Linked DNA regions of Tsuneonella mangrovi. The protein of the gene in region 1 interacts with the protein of each later gene in a pairwise test. Links are inferred from orthologs where the notes say so. Each region holds a gene or a part of one and is shown in the gene's direction. Other genes may lie near its edges.

Region 1 (5,841 bases):
CAGCGATCTCGGGTTCGAACAGCACCCGGCTGCCGAGGTCGGTGCGATACCCGGTCGCCATGTCGACGCGGTACCCGGGCGCATCGTGGACCACCAGTCCGACGCCGGGGCGCACATAGATCAGGCCGACAGGAATCTTGCGGCTCACCCCGACACCGCCGAAATCGGTATTGCCGTCGAGGTTGACCGAACCGAATACATAGGGCTCGATCCGGAGCGGGCCGAGCACAGGGTCGAACCGGTAACCGAACTGTAGATCGGTCCCGCCTTCACCGGTTTCGAGCGTGAACGGGGTATCGACCGCGTGGGCGTAGACCCCGCCGTACACCTCCCCGGCGTGAGCCGGTGCGGCAAGGGGGACGAGGGCGAAAATCGCAGCTGCGGCAGCAATACAGGTCCTGATCATGCCGCAATCCTGCCTGTGACATGCTTGCCGCAAGCTTAAGCGATTCTTTCCGGCCGATCCGCTCCGCGCTTTCCCGGCGTGTCCGGCGCGCGTATCCGGGCCGGCTTTATGTCGCACACAGGAACCCTTGAGCGCTCTGGCGCATGGCGCAGCGAGATCGCTGCCACGCTGACGCTCGCCTGGCCTCTGGCGGCGGCGAACCTGCTGCAGATGCTGGTCTACGCGGTCGACGTGATCTTCGTCGCGCGGCTGGGCGAGCTGTCGCTCGGCGCGACCAGCCTGTCGATCGCGCTGTTCGGCACGGTCGCGTGGGCGCTGTCGGGGCTCACCGCGATGGTTTCGGCACTCATCGCCGCTGCGATCGGGCGCGGCACCGGGATCGTGCGCGAAGTGCGCCGCGCGACCCGCATGGCGCTCTGGCTAGCGGTCATGTTCGGCCTTGCGGTCACTGCGATGTGCCAGTTCGCCGAGCCGATCATGCTCGCCGCCGATCAGGAGCCGGAGATCGCCCGGCTGGCAGGCACTTTCCTGCCGCTGCTCGGCTGGGCTGCGGTGCCGATCCTGATCTCGAACGTCCTGCGCAGCTACGTCGCTGCGCTCGGCCGGCCGATCTTCGCCACGGTAATCATCGCGGGTGCGGTGCTGGTCGCCGTGCTCGGCAACTACACGTTCGTGTTCGGCCACTTCGGAGCGCCAGCGATGGGCATCCGCGGGTCGGCGCTAGCAGGCGTGATCACTTCGAGTTGTACTGCGCTGGCCTACGTGGTCGCAGTCCAGTCCGACCGGCGGCTTGCCCGGTTCCACATTTTCGGCCGGTTGTGGAGCCCCGACTGGCATTATTTCCGCACGCTGCTGATCCTCGGCGCGCCGGTGTTCGGCACGGTGCTCGCCGAAGCGGCGCTGTTCAACGGCGCGGCGTTCATGATGGGACTGATCGGCCCGGCAGAGCTTGCCGGACACACGATCGCGCTGCAGATCGCTGCTTTCGCGTTCCAGGTGCCGTTCGGCGTCGGGCAGGCGGCGACGATCCGCGTGGGCTACTATTACGGAGCGGGCGACCACGAGGGGATCCGCCGCGCAGGGACCAGCGCGATGCTGATCGGCGGCGGATTCATGACGATCACTGCATCTGCCATGCTGTTCGCGCCGCACACCCTCCTGCGGCTCTATATCGATCCCTATGCTCCCGCGAACCTCGCGATGGCGGCGTTCGCGGTACGCTTCATGACGGTCGCCGCCGGCTTCCAGCTGTTCGACGGGATGCAGGCAGTGACCGGCGGAGCGCTGCGCGGCTTGCAGGATACCCGGGTGCCGATGGCGATCGCGCTGATCGGATACTGGGTGCCGGGCCTCGGCGCGATGGTCTGGCTGGGATTCTATACGCCGCTTGCCGGGACCGGGATCTGGCTCGGCCTGCTGGTCGGGCTGGTGGCGGTTGCCGGATCGCTGTTCTTCCGCTGGACCCGGCGCGCCCGTTTCGGACTCCTGCCAAGGCGCGATACGGCGTAAAATTTCTTGCTCGCGCGGCCTTGACGGCCACCTGAACGCTGCACATATGCGCCCCGCTGGCACTCTCCATGCGGGAGTGCCAATCGCGATCATTTTACTCACGAGAGAGGTCACAGACATGGCATTCCGTCCGTTGCACGACCGCGTTCTTGTCCGGCGCATCGAAGCCGATTCCAAGACCGCCGGCGGCATCATCATTCCCGACAGCGCACAGGAAAAGCCGAGCGAGGGCGAAATCGTCGCCGTCGGTTCGGGCGCCCGCGCCGAAGATGGCAAGGTCACTCCGCTCGACGTCAAGGCGGGCGACCGCGTGCTCTTCGGCAAGTGGTCCGGCACCGAAGTCAAGATCGACGGCGAAGACCTGCTGATCATGAAGGAAAGCGACATCATGGGAGTGATTGGCTGAAGGCCGATCACGCACACCCCTGCGAAAGCAGGGGTCTCGTGCCGCTGAATTGAACATTCGAGGGGTCGCGTAGGCCCCATGCGATCCCAGCTTTCGCTGGGATGATGAAACAGGAGAAACGAAAATGGCAGCCAAGGACGTGAAATTCTCGCGCGACGCGCGTGAACGCATCCTCAAGGGCGTGGACATCCTCGCCGATGCAGTGAAGGTCACGCTCGGCCCCAAGGGCCGCAACGTCGTGATCGACAAGAGCTTCGGCGCACCGCGCATCACCAAGGACGGCGTTACCGTCGCCAAGGAAATCGAACTCAAGGACAAGTTCGAGAACATGGGCGCGCAGATGCTGCGCGAAGTCGCCAGCAAGACCAACGACCTCGCCGGTGACGGCACCACCACCGCCACGGTGCTGGGCCAGGCGATCGTGCGCGAAGGCATGAAGTCGGTCGCTGCGGGCATGAACCCGATGGACCTCAAGCGCGGCATCGACCTCGCGGTTACCAAGGTGGTCGAGAACCTCAAGGGCCGCAGCAAGGACGTGGCCGGTTCGGCGGAAATCGCCCAGGTCGGCATCATTTCGGCGAACGGCGACAAGGAAGTCGGCGAAAAGATCGCCGAAGCGATGGAGAAGGTCGGCAAGGAAGGCGTGATCACCGTCGAAGAGGCGAAGGGTCTCGAATTCGAGCTCGACACCGTCGAAGGTATGCAGTTCGATCGCGGCTACCTCAGCCCGTACTTCATCACCAACCCCGACAAGATGACCGTGGAGCTGGAGAACCCCTACATCCTGATCCACGAGAAGAAGCTGTCGAACCTGCAGTCGATGCTGCCGATCCTCGAAGCCGTGGTCCAGAGCGGTCGCCCGCTGCTGATCATCGCCGAGGACATCGAAGGCGAAGCGCTGGCGACCCTCGTGGTCAACAAGCTGCGCGGCGGCCTCAAGGTCGCAGCGGTCAAGGCGCCGGGCTTCGGCGATCGCCGCAAGGCGATGCTGCAGGACATCGCAATCCTGACGCAGGGCGAGATGGTTTCCGAAGATCTCGGCATCAAGCTCGAGAACGTTACGATCAGCATGCTCGGTGAAGCCAAGCGCGTCCAGATCGACAAGGACAACACCACCATCGTCGATGGCGCCGGTTCGGCCGACGACATCAAGGCCCGCGTCGGCGAAATCCGCGCGCAGATGGAAACCACCACCAGCGATTACGACAAGGAAAAGCTGCAGGAGCGCCTTGCAAAGCTCGCCGGCGGCGTTGCCGTGATCAAGGTCGGCGGTGCATCCGAAGTCGAAGTGAAGGAGCGCAAGGATCGCGTCGACGACGCTCTCCATGCGACCCGCGCTGCGGTCGAAGAAGGCATCGTCCCGGGCGGCGGCACTGCGCTGCTCTATGCCACCAAGGCGCTCGATGACCTCAACGGCGAGAACGACGACCAGACCCGCGGGATCGACATCGTCCGCCGCGCGCTTCAGGCGCCGGTGCGCCAGATCGCCGAGAACGCCGGCCATGACGGCGCGGTTGTCGCCGGCAAGCTTGTCGACGGCGGCGACGAGACCATGGGCTTCAACGCGGCAACCGACACCTACGAAAACCTCGTGAGTGCCGGCGTGATCGACCCGACCAAGGTCGTGCGCACCGCGCTGCAGGATGCGGCTTCTGTCGCCGGCCTGCTGATCACCACCGAAGCGGCGATCGCCGAGAAGCCGGAAGACAAGGCTGCCCCTGCAATGCCCGACATGGGCGGCATGGGGGGAATGGGCGGAATGGGCTTCTAAGCCCGAACTGCCTCACGGCCGAAACAACGACGGGCCCGGCGGGAGCGATCCTGCCGGGCCTTTCCTTTTACCGGCCCCGATTGGATCGCACGACCCCAAGATATTATAAGAATTGACATTTTTTTCAGACCCGTCACTCTCTGTCGCCGGGGGTATTGGGGCGATGGACGAAACCGGCAAACCACCGCGCGTCGTTGGCAAATTCGGCGCAACGCTGATGAGCATCAACGGAATGATCGGAGCGGGCATCTTCGCACTGCCAGCACTGCTCTATTCCACGGTCGGCAATTTCGCACCGTGGCTGTTCCTGATTTTCGGCGTGTTGTTTGGCTGTGGGACTTTGGTCGCCGCGCGCTTCGCGATGATGTTCCGCTCATCCGGTGCAGCGCAGCTGTGGACCCAAGTGGCATTCGGCCCGCTGGTCGGCTTTCTCGTCGGATGGCTACTGATCCTGGCGATGGCAGCGGGGCGCGCAGCGACGCTCTATGTGCTGGTCTCCTATCTTGCGGTGATTTTCCCGGCGATGGGCGATCCGGCAATGCGGGCGCTGACGCTCGCGGTACTGCTTGCAGCGCTGACAGCGATCACCACTTCGGGCATGAGCAAGAGTGTTGGCGGGTTAGCGGTGGGCACCGCGCTCAAGCTCGCTCCGATCGTACTTTTGTGTATGTTCGCCTTCGCCAGGGGCGGGATCGCCACCCATTTCGAGTTGCCGCAACTTGGAGAAGTGGGCAGCGTCGCGCTGTTGGTCTATTTTGCATATTCAGGCGTTGGCACAGCCACCAATTCGGCTGGCGAACTGAAAAATCCGCGCCGCGATCTGCCGGTGACAATGCTCGGTTCGCTGGCGGCGATCACGTTGTTCTACATGCTGGTTCAATGGGCCTACATCGCCGCAGGCGCTCCGCAAGGATCAGGCGACAAAACCCCGTTGGCGGCGGCTGCCGGTGCGGTGATGGGCAATTGGGGAAGCCTGCTCCTGAGCGTCGCGGCGATCTTCTCGATTGCGACGAATTCACTCAATTTCTTCATCGCTGCGCCGCGTGTGATTTATGGCATGGCCGACCGCGGCCTGCTGCCCGCCACTCTGACGCATGTTTCAACCCGCTTCGCCAGCCCTGACCGCGCAATCGCGCTGTTCGCGGTGCTGGTCGCGGCAATGCTGGGCAGCGGCGCCTTTACCTTCCTGGCCGAAGTCAACTCACTCGCCGGCACCCTGATCAGCGTGGTCTGTGTGCTCGCTTTCATCGTGTTGATGCACCGCGCCGAGAACGGCCATGACGGCCATATGGCGTGGTACTGGTGGGTGGTATTGGCCATCTTCAGCGCCTTTTGTTTCTACATCATCGCGCAAGCTCAGCTCAGCGCCTATTTGTTGCTCCTTGTGCTGCTGGTGCTTGGATACGGGCTTTATTATATCGCCCGCCGGGACGAAGTGATCGCGCCCGAGCCCGAATTCGACTAGGCGGCCATAGACACCCCCCTTGCCAGGCGCTTGTGAGCGACATCTCTCGCGCGTCCTCGACGAAGCCGACGCACTCGCCTGACGGGAATGGGATTGGGCGTGTCATACAACAGTGATACCGTTCACGCCCGGATACGAAGGAGAGGATTGATGCGAAACCAGCTCGCGATTGCGCTTGTTGCAGCTCTTTGCGGTTGCGCTTCGCTCCCGCCGGTCCAAACCGATCATCTCGCGCTGACGACCGACGAGTACCAGACCCTCATCGACGCCGCGCACAGACCTGC
Region 2 (5,385 bases), 1.4 Mb from region 1 along the record:
GAAACCCAGCGTCCCGCGCGGCGGCCAGGTCAGGGTGCCGTCGATCCGCCCTTCGTAGATTGCGTGTTCGCCGTCGGGCCATGCCAGCGCCAGCACGCACGAAAACCACGCGTTGCGCGCAACCTCCGGCCCCTTCGCCTGCAACATCCCCTCGACCTTGCCCATCGCCATATACCAGTCGCGGCCCGGCTCGCCTTCGAACCATTGCCGCTCGGCCCAGTCGGCGGTGTAGACCCCGGGTCGGCCGTCGAGCGCTGCAACCGAAAGCCCGCTATCATCTGCAAGCGCTGCAAGCCCTGATGCCTCTGCCGCCGCGCGTGCCTTGATCAGTGCGTTCTCGATGAAGGTGGTGCCGGTTTCAGGCGGCTCCGGCAGGCCGAGCGCCCCGGCGCTGAGACACTTGACCCCATAGGGCGCGAGCAAGGCGGAAATCTCCTTCAGCTTGCCCGCGTTGTGGGTCGCGATCACCAGCGATCCGGAGCCGATGCGGCGGGTCATTTGGTGGCGGCGTCCTGCGCCTTGAACACCTGCCCGCAGCCGATCTGGGCGAGTCGCAGCAGGCGCAGCAGGCCTTCCTCGTCGTAGGTCGCGCCTTCGGCGGTGGCCTGCACTTCGGCGATCTGGCCGCCTTCGATCAGTACGAAGTTAGCGTCGGCATCGGCGCTCGAGTCCTCGGCATAGTCGAGGTCGAGCACGGGGGTACCGTTGAAAATCCCGCAGCTGATCGCTGCGATCTTGCCGGTGATCGGGTCTTCGGCGATCGCGCCGCTTTCCATCAGCTTGTTCACCGCCAGCCGCAGCGCGATCCACGCGCCGCTGATCGAGGCGGTGCGGGTGCCGCCGTCGGCCTGGATTACGTCGCAATCGAGCGTGATCTGGCGCTCGCCGAGCTTCTTCAGATCGACCACGGCGCGTAAGGAACGCCCAATAAGACGCTGAATTTCCTGCGTTCTACCGCTCTGCTTGCCGCGCGCGGCTTCGCGCTGGCCGCGGGTGTGCGTGGCGCGTGGGAGCATCGAGTATTCGCCGGTCACCCAGCCTTCGCCCTTGCCGCGCAGCCACGGCGGAATGCGTTCCTCGACGCTAGCTGTGCACAGCACCCGGGTATCGCCGAAGCTGATCAGGCACGAGCCTTCGGCGTGCTTGGTAAAGTCGGTTTCGATCGCGATGGCGCGCATTTCGTCGGGCGCACGGCCGGAAGGTCGCATGAGTATTCCTTTTGATGAGTCGTCGCACGGGCGTTAGGCGCTTGCCCCTTGAGGCTGCAAGGGCAGGCTTTAGATAAGGGGGGCAATGCCTACGCCGCCGATCTCCGAATTGTCGATCCGCGCCCGCGAGATTTTCCGTCTCGTGGTGGAAGGCTATTTGAGCACCGGACAGCCGGTGGGATCGAAAACGCTCTCCGCATCCGACGCGGTGAACCTCTCGCCCGCCTCGATCCGCTCGGTGCTGGCGGAGCTGGAGGGGCTGGGCCTGCTCGCCGCGCCGCATACCAGCGCGGGGCGGATGCCGACCGAAGGCGGCTTGCGGCTGTTCGTCGACGGGATGATGCAAGTGGCGGAGCCAACGGCGGCCGAGCGCAAAGCGATCGAGCGCCGCCTGTCCGAGCCCGGCCCGATCGAAGCGGCGCTCGAGGCGACCAGTGCGATCCTGTCGGACATTTCCGGGGCTGCCGGGATGGTGATGGTCCCGCGCCGCGAACCGCGCCTTGCGCAGCTGAGCCTCGTGCCGCTCTCGCCCGACCGCGCGCTGGCGGTGCTCGTCGGTGAGGACGGTGCGGTAGAGAACCGGGTTGTCGAATTGCCCGGACCGGCCACCGCATCTGCGCTCGAAGCGGCGAGCAATTACATCACCGCGCGCCTTTCCGGGCGGACCCTTGCCGAAGCGTCCAAGGCGATGCAGGCCGAGCTTGCAGCGGGCCAGAGTCAGCTTGACGCCGCGAGTCGCGACCTCGTCACGCGCGGGCTTGCGGTGTGGAGCGAGGATGCCGCGCGCCGCCCGGTGCTGATCGTGCGCGGTGCGGCAAACCTGCTCGACGAAGCCGCGCTCGACGACATCGAACGGGTGCGCCAATTGCTCGACGACCTCGAAAGCAAGCAATCGGTCGCCGAATTGCTCGAATCCGCCCGCGACGCGCAAGCCGCCCGGATATTCATCGGCAGCGAGAACCGGCTGTTTGCATTGAGCGGTTCGTCGGTTATCGCCTCGCCCTATCGCGACCGCGAGGGCCGGGTGGTCGGCGTGCTCGGGGTGATTGGCCCGACGCGGTTGAATTACGCGCGGGTCGTCCCCATCGTGGACTTCACAGCCCGTTCTCTGGGCAAGCTCATCGGATAGCTGGACGATTTTGGACGATATGCAGAACGACAAGACCAAGCCGCAGGATGCGGAAGTGGAAAAGGAACTCGACGGCGTGCCCGAGGAATTCCTCGACAGGGACGACGCAGCGACGGCGGAGGAGGAGACCTCTTCGCTCGATCTCGCGCTCGGTCGCCTGAAGGACGATCTCGAGGCGGCAAAGCAGGAAGTGCTCTACGCCAAGGCGGAAACGCAGAACGTGCGCCGACGGATGGAGAAGGACATCGCTGACGCGCGCGCCTACGCCGCGACCGGCTTTGCCCGCGACATCCTGAGCGTGGCGGACAACCTTGCCCGCGCAATCGAATCTATCCCGCAGTCGATGCGCGAAGACGACGCGATGAAAGGCCTCGTGGCCGGGATTGAAGCGACCCAGCGCGAAGTCGAGAAGGTGTTTGCCCAGCACGGCATCAGCCGGATCGCTTCCAAGGGCCTGCCGCTCGACCCCAACCAGCACCAGGCGATGATGGAAATCCCCACAACCGAGGCCGAGCCCGGCACCGTGGTGCAGGAAATGCAGAGCGGCTGGATGATCCGCGACCGCTTGCTACGCCCGGCGATGGTCGGGGTGGCGAAGAAGCCGGACTAAATTGGTGACCGAAGGCGAGCCGACCGCTGCGGAAATCAGCAGTTGGCGAATTCAGATTTTCAATGCGGTATCTGCCCTCGGTGATCTGGGCTTCCAACGGGCAACATGGCTCGATCCCGAAATGGAGAATCCGGCTTATTCGTTCGTCGAATTCTTTGAGTGTTTCTATGATGCGTCTTGGGGCAGCTATGATTCAGACAATCGTGATGCGCCAGACGCACCGTTTCGAAAGCACATCAACGACGGTGTTTTGAGTGAAAATGAACGAGATATCTTGTGGTCAGTTCACTTGGCTTTGAAAGAATACAGTGCGGACGATGTTTACGCGCATGCTTTCATTCTGGACGATCCTGTTTGGCAAGGCGTTGTGTCGGTCGCCTCGGTCGCAACCGAGCGGCTGCGCAAGATTTTGACCGATGATCGCGAGATTCATGCTTTGGACAACGTGTTGCCTTCTCCTGAAGTGAAACGTTGGTCCTAATCGTGGACAAGGCAAACTAGCATCGGAATTTCCAAACTCCCTTCCACTCTTCCAGCCACAAACATGAAAAGGGCCGCCTGATGGGGCGGCCCTTTTGCGTTCTCGCGATTAAAGCGGCTTAGGCCACCACCTGCTCGCGGTTTTCGTCGCGGTGCTTCTTGAGGTATTTCATAAACGGCGTACCGCCGGTGCCGACGTCGGGATCGTTGCCCGAGCCGGTGCTCATCTGCTTGTTGATGTAGCTTGCGGCGTATTCGAGATGCCGGGTGCGGAAGCGCGCGGCCTGCTGGACGCAAGCGTTGAACGCATCCTTGAGCGACCGGCTGCCACTTGCCTCGACAAATGTCCGCAGCGTCGATTGTGCGGCAAGGTCTTCGATGAAGCGCCGATGCTGGACCGGGCGATAGTGATGCAGTTCGTCGAGGAACGACTTGAGCGGATCGTCGCTGTGGCCGACCTGGAACAGCGCGTCCATCGCCGGGACGATGCTCGACTGGCTGCCGGTCTGCCCGCGCAGCGCCTGCGGCTTGCCGCCGAGCTTGTCGACGCCTTCATAGACCAGGCCGCCCGCCGGGAACGCCGGGTTGTTCGCCCAGCCGTGGATGTAGGGGCGAACGCGATGGAAGTAGATGTACGGATCGCACCGTTCGCCCATCCGCGCAAAGTGGCCGTAGATCCGCTCCCACGCGGCGTCCATTTCGACCAGCAGGCGCTCGGCTTCGGCCTCGTCGCCATTTTTTGCAATCGTCACCAGCTTGGCTGCGTTGTCGAGCAGCACGCCCGCTTCGGCCTCGATCGCGACGTGGATCATCACGAACCAGTTTTCGTCGTCGCCGCCGACGAAGTTCTGGACCATGGCGATGTTGTCGAGCGTGATGGGGCCCGCCTTGTCGATCCGCGCCCAGTTGTCGAGCACGTAGCCCGAATAGGGCAGCAGCGGTGCCTGGCCGAGCCGGTCGGAGATCGCCACCATCGGGCGAGCAAGGTTGGCGGGAAGGTGCTTGGGCGCGGTCGGTTCGCCCCAGACGTAGCTTTGCACCAGGAAGCTGTAGTGGACCATCGCGGTGCGGACTTCTTCGTCCGGCGCTTCCTTGGCCCATTCCTCCAGCCGAGGATCGGGCAGCTGGTCGAGCCAGTGGCGCACGCGGCCCGATGAGAGCAGGCCGGAGAGGTTTCCGGCGGCTTGGGTCACCGCGTCGAACTGGCTGGGGAGAGTGATCGAGTCGATCTCGTAATGCGAAAGGTAGCCGCGCTCGCGGCTCATACCGTAGTCTTGGAGCTCCATTTTTGTGAACCATTGGCCGGGCGCGGGTTGGGCCGCCCGGACGAGGAGGGTGGTATCAAGTGCAACCGGATTGCTCAAGCCTTGCGAATTATCCGGTCCCCGGGAACCGCACCAGCAGGTTGTAGGCTGCCGGATCGGACACACCGGCAATCTCGACCCCGTTCCGCATCCAGAACGCGTGTTTCACGATCTCGGCCTGTTGTTCGATGCCGTAGCGTTCGAGGCTCCATCCCGGCCGCAGGGCGTAGTCGTAGCGGCAGAACGGGTGGCGATGGAGCGGCAGGTACCATTTGCCGCGCGACTGCGCCTGCCACACGTGCGTCATCTCGTGGATGAACAGACCCTGCGCGCGAAAATCGGCCTTCGCGAAATCGTCGCAATAGGCCTCGCCGCGGGGATGGAAGTGCAGGTGGCCGCACGGTGCCATCGTGATCCGGCGCGGCTGGAGGGGAAACCACTTGCGCCGCCTGATCGTCACCTGTGCGTAGCCGATCGCGGTGCCGAACACACTGCGCGCCAGCTCGATCTCGCCAGCGGTGAGCGCGCGCTCGCCGCCCGCCGGGCAGGTATGCAGGGCGCGCCCGCCTTCGCCCACGTCAGCTTTCGGAACCGGCCGCTTCGACCTTGGCGGGAAAAGTCTGGCTGGTCCCGCCCGAGACGACAATCGTCACT

Evidence for each region.
Region 2: the proteins of groL (region 1) and CJO11_RS00210 interact in binary tests that used the Escherichia coli proteins (3 or more experiments, as listed by UniProt). The link is inferred for Tsuneonella mangrovi from one-to-one orthologs.

The regions. Positions count from the first base shown.
Region 1 is NZ_CP022889.1:1,482,705-1,488,545, forward strand. The notes cover bases 1,787-4,768. They hold groL (chaperonin GroEL), read left to right. Parts: upstream 1,787-2,445; coding sequence 2,446-4,092; downstream 4,093-4,768. Other genes in these bases: CJO11_RS07225 (MATE family efflux transporter), read left to right, coding at 1,787-1,915; groES (co-chaperone GroES), read left to right, coding at 2,034-2,321; CJO11_RS07240 (APC family permease), read left to right, coding at 4,256-4,768. In the rest of the region: CJO11_RS07220 (acyloxyacyl hydrolase), read right to left, coding at 1-406; more of CJO11_RS07225, read left to right, coding at 515-1,786; more of CJO11_RS07240, read left to right, coding at 4,769-5,557; CJO11_RS07245 (class I SAM-dependent methyltransferase), read left to right, coding at 5,708-5,841.
Region 2 is NZ_CP022889.1:41,296-46,680, forward strand. What follows is about bases 1,172-4,151. They hold CJO11_RS00210 (nucleotide exchange factor GrpE), read left to right. Parts: upstream 1,172-2,356; coding sequence 2,357-2,947; downstream 2,948-4,151. Other genes in these bases: rph (ribonuclease PH), read right to left, coding at 1,172-1,208; hrcA (heat-inducible transcriptional repressor HrcA), read left to right, coding at 1,294-2,337; CJO11_RS00215 (hypothetical protein), read left to right, coding at 2,952-3,428; CJO11_RS00220 (PrnB family protein), read right to left, coding at 3,547-4,151. In the rest of the region: rdgB (RdgB/HAM1 family non-canonical purine NTP pyrophosphatase), read right to left, coding at 1-498; more of rph, read right to left, coding at 495-1,171; more of CJO11_RS00220, read right to left, coding at 4,152-4,713; CJO11_RS00225 (vgr related protein), read right to left, coding at 4,802-5,308; CJO11_RS00230 (copper chaperone PCu(A)C), read right to left, coding at 5,310-5,385. UniProt on the Escherichia coli protein: Participates actively in the response to hyperosmotic and heat shock by preventing the aggregation of stress-denatured proteins, in association with DnaK and GrpE. It is the nucleotide exchange factor for DnaK and may function as a thermosensor.